Regions from separate parts of the Arthrobacter sp. Y3223151 genome, predicted to be linked through region 2. Evidence: predicted binding sites of a transcription regulator. Region 2 holds the regulator's gene; each other region holds the start of a gene.
The links. Region 2 encodes LexA, which represses DNA repair genes until DNA is damaged. Its sites were predicted from a motif close to TCGAACANNTGTTCGA; they were not measured.

Region 1: AC5RUP_RS11785 (HNH endonuclease signature motif containing protein) is a predicted target of LexA. The motif match lies at 2,079-2,094, and genes of this name have one in related genera.
Region 3: AC5RUP_RS06765 (LexA family protein) is a predicted target of LexA. The motif match lies at 1,467-1,482, and genes of this name have one in related genera.

The regions. Positions count from the first base shown of each region.
Region 1 covers NZ_JBNHGI010000007.1:164,432-168,638, reverse strand. The annotation lists gene AC5RUP_RS11795 (dihydrofolate reductase) at 1-427, shown strand, start outside; gene asd (aspartate-semialdehyde dehydrogenase) at 575-1,720, shown strand; gene AC5RUP_RS11785 (HNH endonuclease signature motif containing protein) at 2,125-4,002, shown strand; gene AC5RUP_RS11780 (hypothetical protein) at 4,065-4,207, shown strand, end outside.
Region 2 covers NZ_JBNHGI010000016.1:26,560-30,766, reverse strand. The annotation lists gene hisB (imidazoleglycerol-phosphate dehydratase HisB) at 1-33, opposite strand, end outside; gene AC5RUP_RS16030 (histidinol-phosphate transaminase) at 88-1,197, opposite strand; gene AC5RUP_RS16025 (LysM peptidoglycan-binding domain-containing protein) at 1,271-1,624, opposite strand; gene lexA (transcriptional repressor LexA) at 1,921-2,670, shown strand; gene AC5RUP_RS16015 (ATP-dependent DNA helicase) at 2,787-4,207, opposite strand, start outside.
Region 3 covers NZ_JBNHGI010000003.1:178,027-182,233, forward strand. The annotation lists gene AC5RUP_RS06760 (ATP-dependent Clp protease ATP-binding subunit) at 1-1,330, opposite strand, end outside; gene AC5RUP_RS06765 (LexA family protein) at 1,506-1,916, shown strand; gene AC5RUP_RS06770 (Y-family DNA polymerase) at 1,909-3,201, shown strand; gene AC5RUP_RS06775 (hypothetical protein) at 3,292-3,507, opposite strand; gene AC5RUP_RS06780 (hypothetical protein) at 3,580-4,011, opposite strand; gene AC5RUP_RS06785 (hypothetical protein) at 4,078-4,207, opposite strand, start outside.

The DNA of each region.
Region 1 (4,207 bases), on a different contig from region 2:
CCACCCGGTGATCATGGGGCGCAAGACCTGGGAGTCCTTCCCCGACAAGTACCGGCCGCTGCCGGGGCGCACCAACATCGTGGTCAGCCGGCGGCCGGACCTGCGCGAACAGTTGGCCGCGGCGGGCGCCGTCGTCGTCGGAACCATTGAGGACGCCCTGGCGGAGGCTGCGGCCAGCCCGGGCGGCGACCAAATCTGGATCCTGGGCGGCGGCGAGATCTTCAACCTCGCCCGGCAGCACGCGAACGCGGCCTCGGTGACGGTCATCAACATGGAGACGGACGGCGACACGTACGCGCCGCAGCTCGGCCCCGAGTGGACGTTCGAGGGCGTCACCCCCACCGAGGACTGGCACACCGCGGCCAACGGCACCCGCTACCGCATCTCGCTCTGGGTCCGCGGCCCGGAAGTAGGCCCGACCGAATAAGGCCCGGCCTGGGCGTGCGCGGTGAGGGTATGCCCGGAGAGGGTAACGCCGACGGCGGGCGCCGTCGTCGTACGTGTGATGCATCCTTTTCCGCAGTGCTGCGTAGCTCACAGCGCCCAAATTGACCCGGCCGGTAAAATGGAATGCATGACTTCCCCTGCAGCCACTTCATCTGCCCAGTCCGTCGGCCTGATCGGTTGGCGCGGCATGGTCGGCTCCGTCCTCATGCAGCGCATGCAGGATGAAGGCGACTTCGACCTCATCAACCCCGTGTTTTTCTCCACGTCGAACGCCGGCGGCGACGCCCCGTCCTTCGCCGCGGGTGCGGGCAAGCTGCAGGACGCGTACGACATCGAGACGCTGGCAAAGCTGCCGATCATCCTGACGGCACAGGGCGGCGACTACACCGCCGAGGTGTACCCGAAGCTGCGCGACGCCGGCTGGGACGGCCTGTGGATCGACGCGGCGTCCACCCTTCGGATGCAGGACAGCTCCATCATTGTGCTGGACCCGGTGAACCGCGACGTGATCGACGCCGGCCTGGCGCGGGGCGTGAAGGAATTCATCGGCGGCAACTGCACCGTCTCCTGCATGCTCATGGGCCTGGGCGGGCTGTTCAAGAACGGCCTCGTCGAGTGGGGCACGTCCATGACCTATCAGGCGGCCTCCGGCGGCGGCGCCCGGCACATGCGCGAACTGCTGAACCAGTTCGGTACGCTGAACGCCGCGGTGGCCGACGAGCTGGCGCAGCCCGCTTCTGCCATCTTGGAGATCGACCGCAAGATCCTGGCCCAGCAGCGCAGCCCCGAACTGGATGCCTCCCAGTTCGGCGTGCCGCTGGCGGGATCCGTTATCCCGTGGATCGACAAGGACCTGGGCAACGGACAGTCCAAGGAAGAATGGAAAGCCCCCGCCGAGACCAACAAAATTTTGGGCTTGAGCGACGACAAGCGGATCCCGTTCGACGGGCTGTGCGTCCGCATCGGTGCCATGCGGTCGCACTCGCAGGCCCTGACGTTGAAGCTCACCGAGGACCTGCCGGTGGCCGAAATCGAGCGGATCATCGACGCCGACAACGAGTGGTCCCGCGTGGTTCCCAACACCAAGGAAGCCACCATGGAGCACCTGACGCCGGTGGCAGCCAGCGGCACGCTCGAGATCCCGGTAGGCCGTATCCGCAAGCTGGAAATGGGCCCCGAGTACATCAGCGCCTTCACCGTGGGCGACCAGCTCCTGTGGGGCGCGGCGGAACCGTTGCGCCGCATGCTGCGCATCGCCACCGGCAACCTTTAGGGCCTGCCGGCCGGCAGGAGTGCCGGCGGAGGCGCAGAGCCATGAGGAGCCCGTCCCTTTGGGGCGGGCTCCTGCTGTTTAGGGGCGGACCCGTCCCTTTGGGGCGGGCTCCCGCTGTTGGCAGGTACGCTTTTCCGCGGCGCATGCTGCCATGGAAGTCCCGCTACGCCGTACCCTGAGCTGTCCACATCAGGACACTACGCAGGGGACCGCGTCTTCCACCGGCAGGTGACGGCTCCGCGTTGAATCGTTCGCCTCCCAACTTGTCCTGCACCGGCATGGACGGCTCCCCGTTCAGCCGTCCGCCTGCTCAGTTGTCCTCCACAGGCAGTCGTCGGGGGAAGGTTTTGCACTTTCCTCGAAGACCCGTTCTACCCGGGGCGTGGGCTGCGTAGCGTTGAAGTATGGCAGCGGAACCGTTCGACGAGGCGCAGGAGCCGGAGGAATCCTCCGGTACCCCTGCCGCGCCCGACGACGGTGCCGCGCCCGAGGATGGTTCCGCCGAGCCGGTACCGGTGCCGCGGGGGTGGGCGGACGACTGGCAGGAGCTGGGACCGGCGGAACTGGCCGGCCTGCTCGCCGGCACCGACCCCGCGGCCCTGGACGACTGGTCGACCCTCGACTACCTCCAGGCGGTGCGCAAGCACGAGGCCTGGACCCAGTCCCGACGGCTGCGGGCCGTGCACCGCCTGGCGGTGCTCCGCCCGGCCACCGGGCCCGATGCCGGGGCACCGGACGGGATCTGCCGGCACGCCGCCAACGAACTGGCACCCGTCCTGGCCCTGCCCCGCCAACGCGCGGCCGCGGAACTGGCCGACGCACACCAGATCGCCACCTGCATGCCCGCCACGCTCGCGGCCCTCGACAACGGCGACCTCGACCTGCCCCGCGCCACCGCCATCGCCCGCAAAGGCGCCGACCTGCCGCCCGAGGTCCTGGCCGGCTACGAAGCCCGCGTTGTTCCCGGCGCCGGGACCATCACCTTGGAATCCGTCCAGGCCCGGGCCCGCACCGTCCGCGACCGGCTGCACCCCGAACCCCTCGAGACCCGGCACAAAGCCGCGATGGAACGCCGCACCGTCCACTACCAGCCCCAGGATGACGGGATGGCCGAACTCTACATCCGCACCAGCGCGGACAAGGCGCTGCTCGCCTACAACCTGATGCAGGCCCACGCCCGCAAACTCCAAACCGTTGACGAAACCCGCACCCTGGGCCAACTCCGCGCCGACGTCTTCACCGACATGCTCCTGCGCTACCCCGGCCACGCCTACCGGCCCGCCACGGCCACCGCCACGCCAACCGGACCCGCCGCCGGCGACACAGCCGCCACGCCAACCGGACCCGCCGCCGGCGACACAGTCTCCACCCAAACAGCCACCGCCAACGGCGAAACAGCGGCCCACCCAGCGGCAGCCGGCCCGCGGCCACCGACCCGTTCCGGAACGGCGGCCGGATCCGGGACCGCCCGCGGCCCCGCAACGGCAACGGAAACGGCAGCCGCAGCCGCCGGGACCCTACCGGGCACCACCAAAGAAACCGGCCCCAAGATCCCAGACGCGGAAGTTGCGGTGGACACCGCCCGAAACACCGCGGCCGCCGCAACGGCACGGCAGGGGCCCTGTACCTGCGGTGCCGGGAACGTGACCGCTTCCGTCGCCGTGACCGCGCCCCTTGCAACCTTGCTGCGGCTTTCCGAAGAACCCGGTGACCTCACCGGGTACGGGCCCATCCCGCCGGGCATGACCCGCGACCTTGCCGCGCTGGCCAAGTCCTGGTTGATCGTGCTCACCGATGACTATGGCAAGGCAGCCGCCGTCGCCAAAGACTTGCGCCACCCGCCCGAATGGCTCAAACGCCTCGTCCGGCTACGCGACCGCCACTGCCGCGACTTCGGTTGTACCGTCCCGGCGGACCAATGCGAGATCGACCATACGATCGCCTGGGAAGACGGCGGCAAAACAGTCCTGGAAAATCTCAGCGCCAGGTGCAAACCCGGCCACATAACCAAACACAACGGCGGCGGAACCGTCACGCAGGACCCCGACGGGACCCTGCACTTCACCACCCGCTCCGGCCACACCTACACCACCACCCCCGACGAAGGGTGGACACTCACGCTCCCCTCGGCACCCAGCGGCGGAGCCACGGAAAGCCCGGACGAACCGGCAATCGGTCCAAGGGGCGGCGACGGCGGGGACGGCGGAGACGGCGACGACGGCGGCAATGGCGGAGACGAAGCCACGGACGGCCCATGGGACAACACCCAACCGCCGTTCTAGACAGACACCCCGCCACCGTTCTTAGCGACCCAAAGCGAAACCCATAGCAAGAGGATTCAACAGTGACCAGGTATGCGAGGCCCAAGGCACGAATCGACGATGTGCTTCGGGAGTTCTTCGTCCAACAACGTCAGGTAAGACCAATCCAGCTCGACCGCTCACTCAGGTTGGAGGCTCACCTGCGGCGCTTTCTGGAGACCTGCGG
Region 2 (4,207 bases):
TGCGGTACGTCCGGTGGTGGTTTCCACGGTCATGGGAGTCCTTTGACGAATTGGTCGACCGGCACGAGCCGGTTCGCTCTTACTAGTTTAGGAGACGGGGCTCGCCACGAGGGCCTTGATGCCGTCGAGGAAGGCTGTGGTCTCGGCCTCAGTGCCGGCGGTTACCCGCAGATGGCCCGGGATCCCGACGTCGCGGATCAGCACGCCGGCTTCCAGCAGCCCCTGCCACACCGAGCGGGGGTCCTCCAGCCCACCGAAAAACACGAAGTTTGAGTCGGACGGCGCCGGGTCAAGTCCCAGTGCGGCCAGCCCGTCGACAATGCGGTCCCGCTGCGCCTTGATGTCTTCGACGTTGGCCAGCAGCGCATCAGCATGTTCCAACGCGGCCAGGGCCGTTGCCTGAGTGACCGCGGAGAGGTGATAGGGCAAGCGGACCAGGCGCAGCGCATCGGTAATCTGCGGTGCGGCGGCGAGGTACCCGACCCTGGCGCCTGCCAGCGCGAAGGCCTTGCTCATGGTCCGGGAAACAATGAGTCGCTCCCGCCCCGGCAACAGCGTCAGCGCGCTCGGCGTTCCTTCGTGGGCGAACTCGGCGTAGGCCTCGTCCACGATCACGATGGCCTTGGAGGCCTCCCCCGCTGCATACGCCGCCTCCACGACTTCAAGGCCCAGGGCGGTGCCCGTCGGGTTGTTCGGGGAGCAAAGAACGACCACATTTGCCGCGGAGTCGGCCACGGCAGCGGCGGCGGCGTCCGGGGACAACGTGAAGTCCGCCCCCCGCGGAACAGCCACATAATCCGTGTCCGTTCCGCTGGCCAGCAGCGGGTACATGGAATAGGTGGGCGGGAAGCTCAACAGGGTGCGGCCGGGGCCGCCGAAGGCCTGGAGGATTTGCTGCAGGACTTCGTTCGATCCGTTGGCGGCCCAGATGTTCTCTGCGGTGAGGCCGTGCCCCAAGTAGCTGGCCAGCGCCGTCCTCAGCTTCGTGAACTCGCGGTCCGGATACCGGTTCAGGCCCGCGGCCGCCTCACTGACGGCCGAGACGATGGCCTGGCGGACAGCATCGGGGAGGCCATGGGTGTTTTCGTTGACGTTCAGGAGGACGGGAACCTCCAGCTGGGGCGCACCATAGGGCTCCAAGCCCCGGAGATTTTCCCGCAACGGCAGGCGGTTCAGGCGTTCTAACTGCTCACTCACCGGTCCAGTTTAAGCTTCGGCCCGCCCGGGGCAGGAATCGGGCGGGCCGAAGCAGCTCATATTACGGCTGGTCTCAGGGCGCCGACGGGACCAGCAGCTGCTGTCCGGAGTGGACGATGTCCCCCTGCAGGCCGTTCAATTGCGCGATCTCGAAAATGACATCGTGAGGGTTGCGGTCCGGGGCGGACTGCACTGCTATGTCCCACAGTGTCTGGCCGCTGCCGACCGTGACAGTTGCTGCCGGCCCCGGTCCCAGCCCCCCGGCGGCGGCCATTGCCGGAGCCGTGAAGAAACCGATCAGGGTCAGGGCTGCGGCCGCGGCGAGCATCAGCGGCAGGCCGATCAGCAACAAACGGCCCCGGCGGGTCAGCCGCAGGCCTGTGCTGGTGCGAACGCCGGCGGGCTGCGGTGCGAGCTGGGCGGACATGGTGCCACCTTTCCGATATTCGATCTATTTCGGCTGGTTTCGATCGTTGTGCGACCGTATTCGAACGTATCTTCGAATGCGTCTCTTACAGTTTTAGCACTGGTGATCGAACATTGTCGAGACTCAGTCGAACAAATGTTTGAAATTCGCTACCGCCTCGCCTAGCGTTGTAAGCGTCGAGCGGCAGTAAGAGCAGTGCATCAGCCGCCACCGACAAAACAGTTGAGACAACAGCCCATGTGCGGTTCCGCTACGGCGCCGGCGCAGGGACCACTACGGGGAGACCGGGGCCGGACATGTCGGAAGAGACCACCACCACTGCCGGAGCGAAGCGACGCGGCCGGCCCGTCAAAGTGGGACGCAGCCTGACGCCGCGGCAGAAGAAGATCCTGGAAACGATCCAGCGCTCCGTCATGTCCCACGGATACCCTCCGTCCATGCGCGAGATCGGTGACACCGTCGGTCTGGCAAGCCTGTCCAGCGTCACGCACCAGTTGGCCCAGCTCGAGAAGATGGGCTACATCAGGCGCGACCCCAAGCGTCCCCGTGCCATGGAAATCCTGACCCCGCTGAAACTCGAGCACGGGGGTGTGGAAATCGTCGGAGTCGATGAACCGCAACAGCTGCGCAGCTCCAGCGGCGTCGCAGTATCCGAGCTGACCACGTCATCCGACACGGCGATGGTGCCGCTGGTGGGACGGATCGCAGCGGGCGGGCCTATCCTGGCGGACCAGGCGGTCGAGGACGTCATGCCCCTGCCGCGGCAACTGGTGGGACACGGCGAGTTGTTCATGCTCAGGGTCTCGGGCGATTCCATGATCGATGCGGCCATCTGTGACGGCGACTGGGTCGTGGTGCGCCAGCAGCACACGGCCGAGAACGGCGACATCGTGGCGGCACTGCTCGACGACGAAGCAACGGTCAAGACCTTCCGGCAGCGCGACGGCCACACCTGGCTGCTGCCGCAGAATACCCAGTACGAACCCATTCTGGGCGACCACGCAACCATCATGGGCAAGGTTGTCTCGGTGATGCGGGCCCTCTGACGCGCCCTCGTCTCCCGGTCCCCCGCTGCCGCCACCCCGGGATCCCTGCGCGCACGGGCGGTTCCCGGCCGGGTGGGCCCCGCTCGCTCCGGGATGGGCCTGTCCCCACAGCACGTTCAGGCTGCGGCCGACGCCAGCCTTTCCAAGATCTGGCGGGCCGTGGCGCCGTCCTTGGTACTCCAGAAGGGCGGCAGGGCGCTGCGGAGGAAGTTCCCGTAGCGCGCTGTCGCCAGCCGGGAGTCCAAGACGGCCACCACCCCGCGGTCGTTGGAGGCGCGGATCAGCCTGCCGGCTCCCTGGGCCAGCCGCACGGCCGCGTGGGTCGCCGAGACGGTCATGAAACCGTTTCCGCCGGCCTGCGCCACGGACCGGGTCCGGGCAGTCGTGAGCGGGTCGTCCGGCCGGGGGAACGGGATCCGGTCGATGACCACGAGCCGGCACGCTGTGCCGGGTACGTCGACGCCCTGCCAGAGCGTCATCGTGCCGAACAGGCAGGTGTCGGGTTCTTCGGCGAATTGGCGGACCAGCGCGCCCATCGACGATTCGCCCTGGCACAGGATGGGCAGGTCGGTGCGCACGCGCATTTCGGCCGCGGCTTCTTCTGCCGCACGCCGCGAGGAGAACAGGCCCAGGGCGCCGCCGCGCGAGGCCAGCAGCAGCTCCTCGAGTTCATCGAGCTGTTCCGGGCTGGTGCCCCGGCCCGGCTTCGGTAGATGCGACGCCACGTAGAGCACGCCCTGCCTGGGGTAATCGAAGGGGCTGCCCACGTCCACGCTGGAATAGGCGGGCGCGCCGGCTCCGAGCAGTCCGAGCGACCCGGCGACGGCGTCGAAGGTTCCCCCGACCGACAACGTCGCCGATGTCAGCACAACGGTATGTTCGTCGAACAGGCCCTCACGCAGCCGGGACGCCACCGAGAGCGGTGCTATGTTCAGCGTTGCCGGCTGGTCGTCATTGGCGGCGTAGTCGCCGGTCTCGCCATAGGTGCTGGGACGGGTCGCCCAGATGACCTCCCGGGAGTCCGGTGCGGACAGCAGCCGTTCAGCCAGCTCCAGCACGGCCGAAAGCCGTGAGCGCGCCATCTGCCGTCCGCCGTCCGCTGCCCCCGCACCCTCGGGCTTGGAGTCGGAGAGCGCCGCGCGGGCCGCTTCCCGTACCTGCGCGAGCACCAGCTCATGCTCCTCGCGGAGGCCAACCGCCAACAAGCCGGTCGGCACCGACTGCAGGACGTCCTCTAGGGCGTCGGCGGCGGAGTTCAAAGGCTCCACGCTGATCCCCGTGTGTTTGCGCGCCGTCGAGGCGGCGGTACGCACCATGGCGGCGGAGAGTTGCCCCGCGACGGCGCTGGTGACCCGGTCCTGCAGCTCATGGGCCTCGTCGATGACCACCACGTCATAGTCCGGGAGTACCGCGACGCCCTCGAAGGCGTTGATGGCCAGCATGGCGTGGTTCGTGATCACGATGTCAGCCTCTGCCGCGCGGCCCCGGGCCAGTTCGCTGAAGCACTCGGCGGCCAGGGGACACTTCTGGGCGCCCA
Region 3 (4,207 bases), on a different contig from region 2:
CGCGTCGCAGGCTCAGCCGTGCGCCGGCCTGGTCAATCAGGTCGATCGCCTTGTCCGGCAGGAACCGGTCGGTGAGGTAGCGGGAGGACATCTCGACGGCGGCGCGGATCGCTGCGTCGGTGTACGCCACCTGGTGGTGTTCTTCGTAGCGGTCCTTGAGGCCGGACAGGATCCGGACGGCGTCCTCGATCGAGGGCTCGCCGACCATGACGGGCTGGAAGCGCCGCTCCAGGGCCGGGTCCTTCTCCACCTTGCGGTACTCGCCCAGTGTGGTGGCGCCGAGCAGGTGCAGTTCGCCACGGGCCAGCCGGGGCTTGAGGATGTTGCCGGCGTCCATGCCGCCCTCGCCGCCGCCGCCGGCGCCGATCACGGTATGCAGTTCGTCGATGAACACGATCAGCTCGCTGCTGGCGGCGCTGATCTCGTCCAGGGTCTTGGTCAGGCGTTCCTCGAAGTCGCCGCGGTAGCGGGTGCCGGCCAGCATGCCCGGCAGATCCAGCGACACCACGCGCTTGCCGCGCAGCTGTTCCGGGACGTCGCCGGCCACGATGGCCTGCGCCAGCCCCTCGGCGATGGCGGTCTTGCCCACGCCGGCCTCGCCGATCAGCACCGGGTTGTTCTTGGTCCGGCGCGCGAGGATTTCGATGGTCTGGGCGATTTCGTCCGCGCGGCCGATCACCGGGTCCAGCCTGTTCTCCCGGGCCTGGGCCGTCAGGTCGCTGCCGAACCGGTCAAGCATGGGGGTTTCCGCCTGGGTGCCGGTGCTCTGTTGCGGGCCGGTTGCAGGGGCGGGGCCGTTGGGCTGCTCCGCGGCTTTCTCCGCCGCCTGCTGCAGTGCCTGCGGGGTGACGCCCGAGCCGGCCAGGATCTGGCCGGCGGGGGTCTCCTGGTTCAGCACGAAGGCGGCGAAGAGGTGCTCGGGGTCGATGTAGGTGGAGCCGAACGCGCGGGCCACCTGGTGCGCGTCCAGCAGGGCACGCTGCGCCGACGGCGTGAGCGACGGCGTCTCCCGGGTCGGGCCGGTCTTTTCCGGCAGGCCCTGCTCCGCGGAACGCGCGATGGCCTGCGGGTCCGCGCCGGTCAGCCTTATCTGGCTGGCGGCCGGCTCCTGGCCGACCATGACGTGCAGGATGTGCAGGGCGTCCACCTCGATGTGGCCGAGGCCTGCGGCAAACCGGGCTGCCTGCGCCAGCACCTCATGGGTGCGGCGGCTGAGCAGCCGGGTGAGGTCGACCGTGCGGGATTGGGCCGCCCGCTGGCCCTGCAGGTAGCGGGCCAGGAACTCGTCGAATGAACCGTTGCCGGAAGCTGGTCCGAAGAACAGTGGCATGGATAATCCTCCTGTGGAACGTGAGTGCCTTCGACTCATGTTAACGCCTCCGGGTGAAGATTATTCCAGAAGCTTCTCGAACTTGAGTGGGACTGACTCATATGTGACCGGGGGAAGGCCGGTGCTAGTGTGGTGTTCGAAGCTTTGTTCGAAGACGGGGGTCGGGATGTTCGGTATGGAGCAGCCGTCTAATGCGTCGGCCGGCCCGGAGATGGGCAGCGGCACGCCCGAGGAGGCCCGCGGCTTCCCGTCACCGGCCAGGGACTACTTCCACGGCGGCATCGATCTGAACCGGCACCTGATCCGCGACCGCACCAGCACCTTCGTGATGCGGGTGGCCGGAAACTCGATGGCCGCGGCCGGGATCAGCGACGGCGATGAGCTGATCGTGGACCGCTCGCTGACCCCGCGCGACGGTTCGGTAGTGATCGCGGTGCTGGACGGGGAACTGGTGGTGCGGCGCCTTCATCTGAGCGCGGACGGCGTGCGCTTGCAGGCGGACGACGGCGGCGTTCCCACCGAGGTGGGTGAACTCGCCGACCTGAGCATCTGGGGCGTCGCCACCCGTTGCCTGCACCATGTCTAGCGCTCCCGTGCCCGGGGAACGGATCGCGCTGGTGGACGTCAACAATTTCTACGTCTCCTGCGAGCGGGTTTTCGATCCGTCACTCGAGGGACGCCCCGTCGTCGTGCTCTCCAACAATGACGGCTGCGTGGTGGCGCGCTCCGAGGAAGCCAAACAGCTGGGGCTGAAGACCGGGACGCCGTGGTTCCAGGTGGCGCCACGGGCCAAGGCCTGGGGGCTGGTCGCGCGCTCCAGCAACTACGAGCTGTACGGGGACCTGAGCGCCCGGGTGATGGAAGTGCTCGGCCGGTTCGGGGCCTGGCAGGAGGTTTATTCGATCGACGAGTCGTTCCTGGGCCTGCCCGGCGACGAGGCCCAGTTGCTGGGGACTGCGGGCCGGATCCGTGCCGCAGTGGTCCGTCAGGTGGGCGTGCCGGTCAGCGTCGGCGTGGCGCAGACCAAGACGCTGGCGAAGTTCGCCAACCACGTGGCCAAACGGAATCCCCAGATGGCCGGAGTCTGCTCGCTGGGCTCGATGCCCGCTTCCGACATCGCCTGGATCCAATCGCGCGTCCCGGTCACCGGGCTGTGGGGCGTGGGCGGACGGACCGGGAAACGGCTGAACGCCCTCGGAATCGAGTCGATCGCAGACCTCAAGGCCGCCGACCCGCAGGCAATCCGCAAGAAGTTCTCGGTGGTGCTGCAGCGAACCGTGTTGGAACTGAACGGGACGCCGTGCATCCCGCACTCGGAGGAGCGGGCCGACAAGCAGCAGATCATGTTCTCGCGCAGTTTCTCCACGCCGGTAACCACCCTGGAGGAGATGGATCAGGTGATGGCGGTCTATGCCCAACGCGGTGCGGCCCGGATGGCAGCCGAGGGACTGCGCGCCTCGGTGCTGACGGTGACGGCGGGGACCAGCAAGTTCGCCGGCGGCGAGGCATCGTTTCCTGCAGCCAGCGTCAACTTAGCGACGCCCACCCAGGACCCGATCCAGCTGACCAAGGCCGCCGTGGTTGCCATGCGCGGCTGCCTGGTTCCGGGCGCCCACTATGTCCGGGCAGGGGTCCTGTTGTCGGGGCTGGAGCCCGCGGCCGGTCAGCAGACCTTCGACCCCTTCGTCAGCGATGTGGAACAGCGGCACATCGGCGACCTGCTGGGCGCGGTGCGTACCAAGTTCGGCGAAGCCTCGATCGGCCTCGGCCAGGGCGGGCTGGCCGCCCCCGCGGCGTGGTCAATGAAACGCGAATTTTCCTCGCCGCGCTACACCACCGAATGGAGCGACCTGCCGGTGGTCAAGGCGTAGCAATTAGCTGTGCAACGGGGCACGGCAGCAGCAAAACGGGGCAAGGCAGCGGCCGTTTATCTCGACGGACGCTGCCTTGCCCGCGGTGGATCAGTCGCTCGGGCTCGTGTCGGTGGTGAGCCCGCGGTCGTCCGCGCTTTCCCGGTCCTTCTCTTCGGCCGGCCCGGGCGCGATGTTCATGCCCTCCTTGCCCTCGGGCTCGGGGGCGGAATCAGCCGTCTGTTGCTCCTGAGCATCCGGCGGATCTGCCGCGGTGGCCGGCTGGTCCCGCGGACCTTTGACCTGGCCGGTGTCGTTCTCGGTCATGCCAGTCCTTCCTTCTGCCGTTGATGCAAGCGGACCGCGGCGTGGGCGCCACCTGCGGAAATCCCGGGCAGGTTAAACTCCAGGCGGGCGCAGGTCGTCCCTGTTACTGGTGGCGGGTCCGCCCGGCATGGCGCCTCCCTCGCCCGTCCAGCTCTGCCCGAGTTCGTCGCTGTGCGCCGGATCCGAGACGGTGTCGCCGAGGGTGGTCGTCTGGCCGGTGGTGCCAGTGGTGCCGCCGTCGTCCTTACCCGAACCGTGGTTGCCGGGCAGCTTGGAGGTCGCCGCGGATCCTGCCTTTTTGGCCGCTTCGGTGACACGGTCGGCCACGCCCGGTGCCTTTTCCTTCACCATGTCCGTGGCTTCGTGCACTTTTTCCTGGACCGCTGGATTCTGCCAGAACTCCTGGCTCTTGGCCTTCAAAGAATCGTAGGCGGACCTTCCGGATTTCGAACCCAGGACGAATCCGAGGGCGATGCCGGCGCCGAATGTAAGTTTCCCTTTCACAGCGTGCTCCTGTCTGTAGACGGTTGATGGGCGGTGCTGGGTGGACTGTTGGCGGGCGGTGCCAGGTCAGCCGGGGAACGGCGCGTTGGGCGCGTCCCCGCGGCCGTCCTTATCCTTATCGCCATAGGCTTTCTTGACCAGGTCGTCGGCGAGTTTTTCGTCCCCGTGGACCGGGATGCTGGCCTCGTTGACTTCC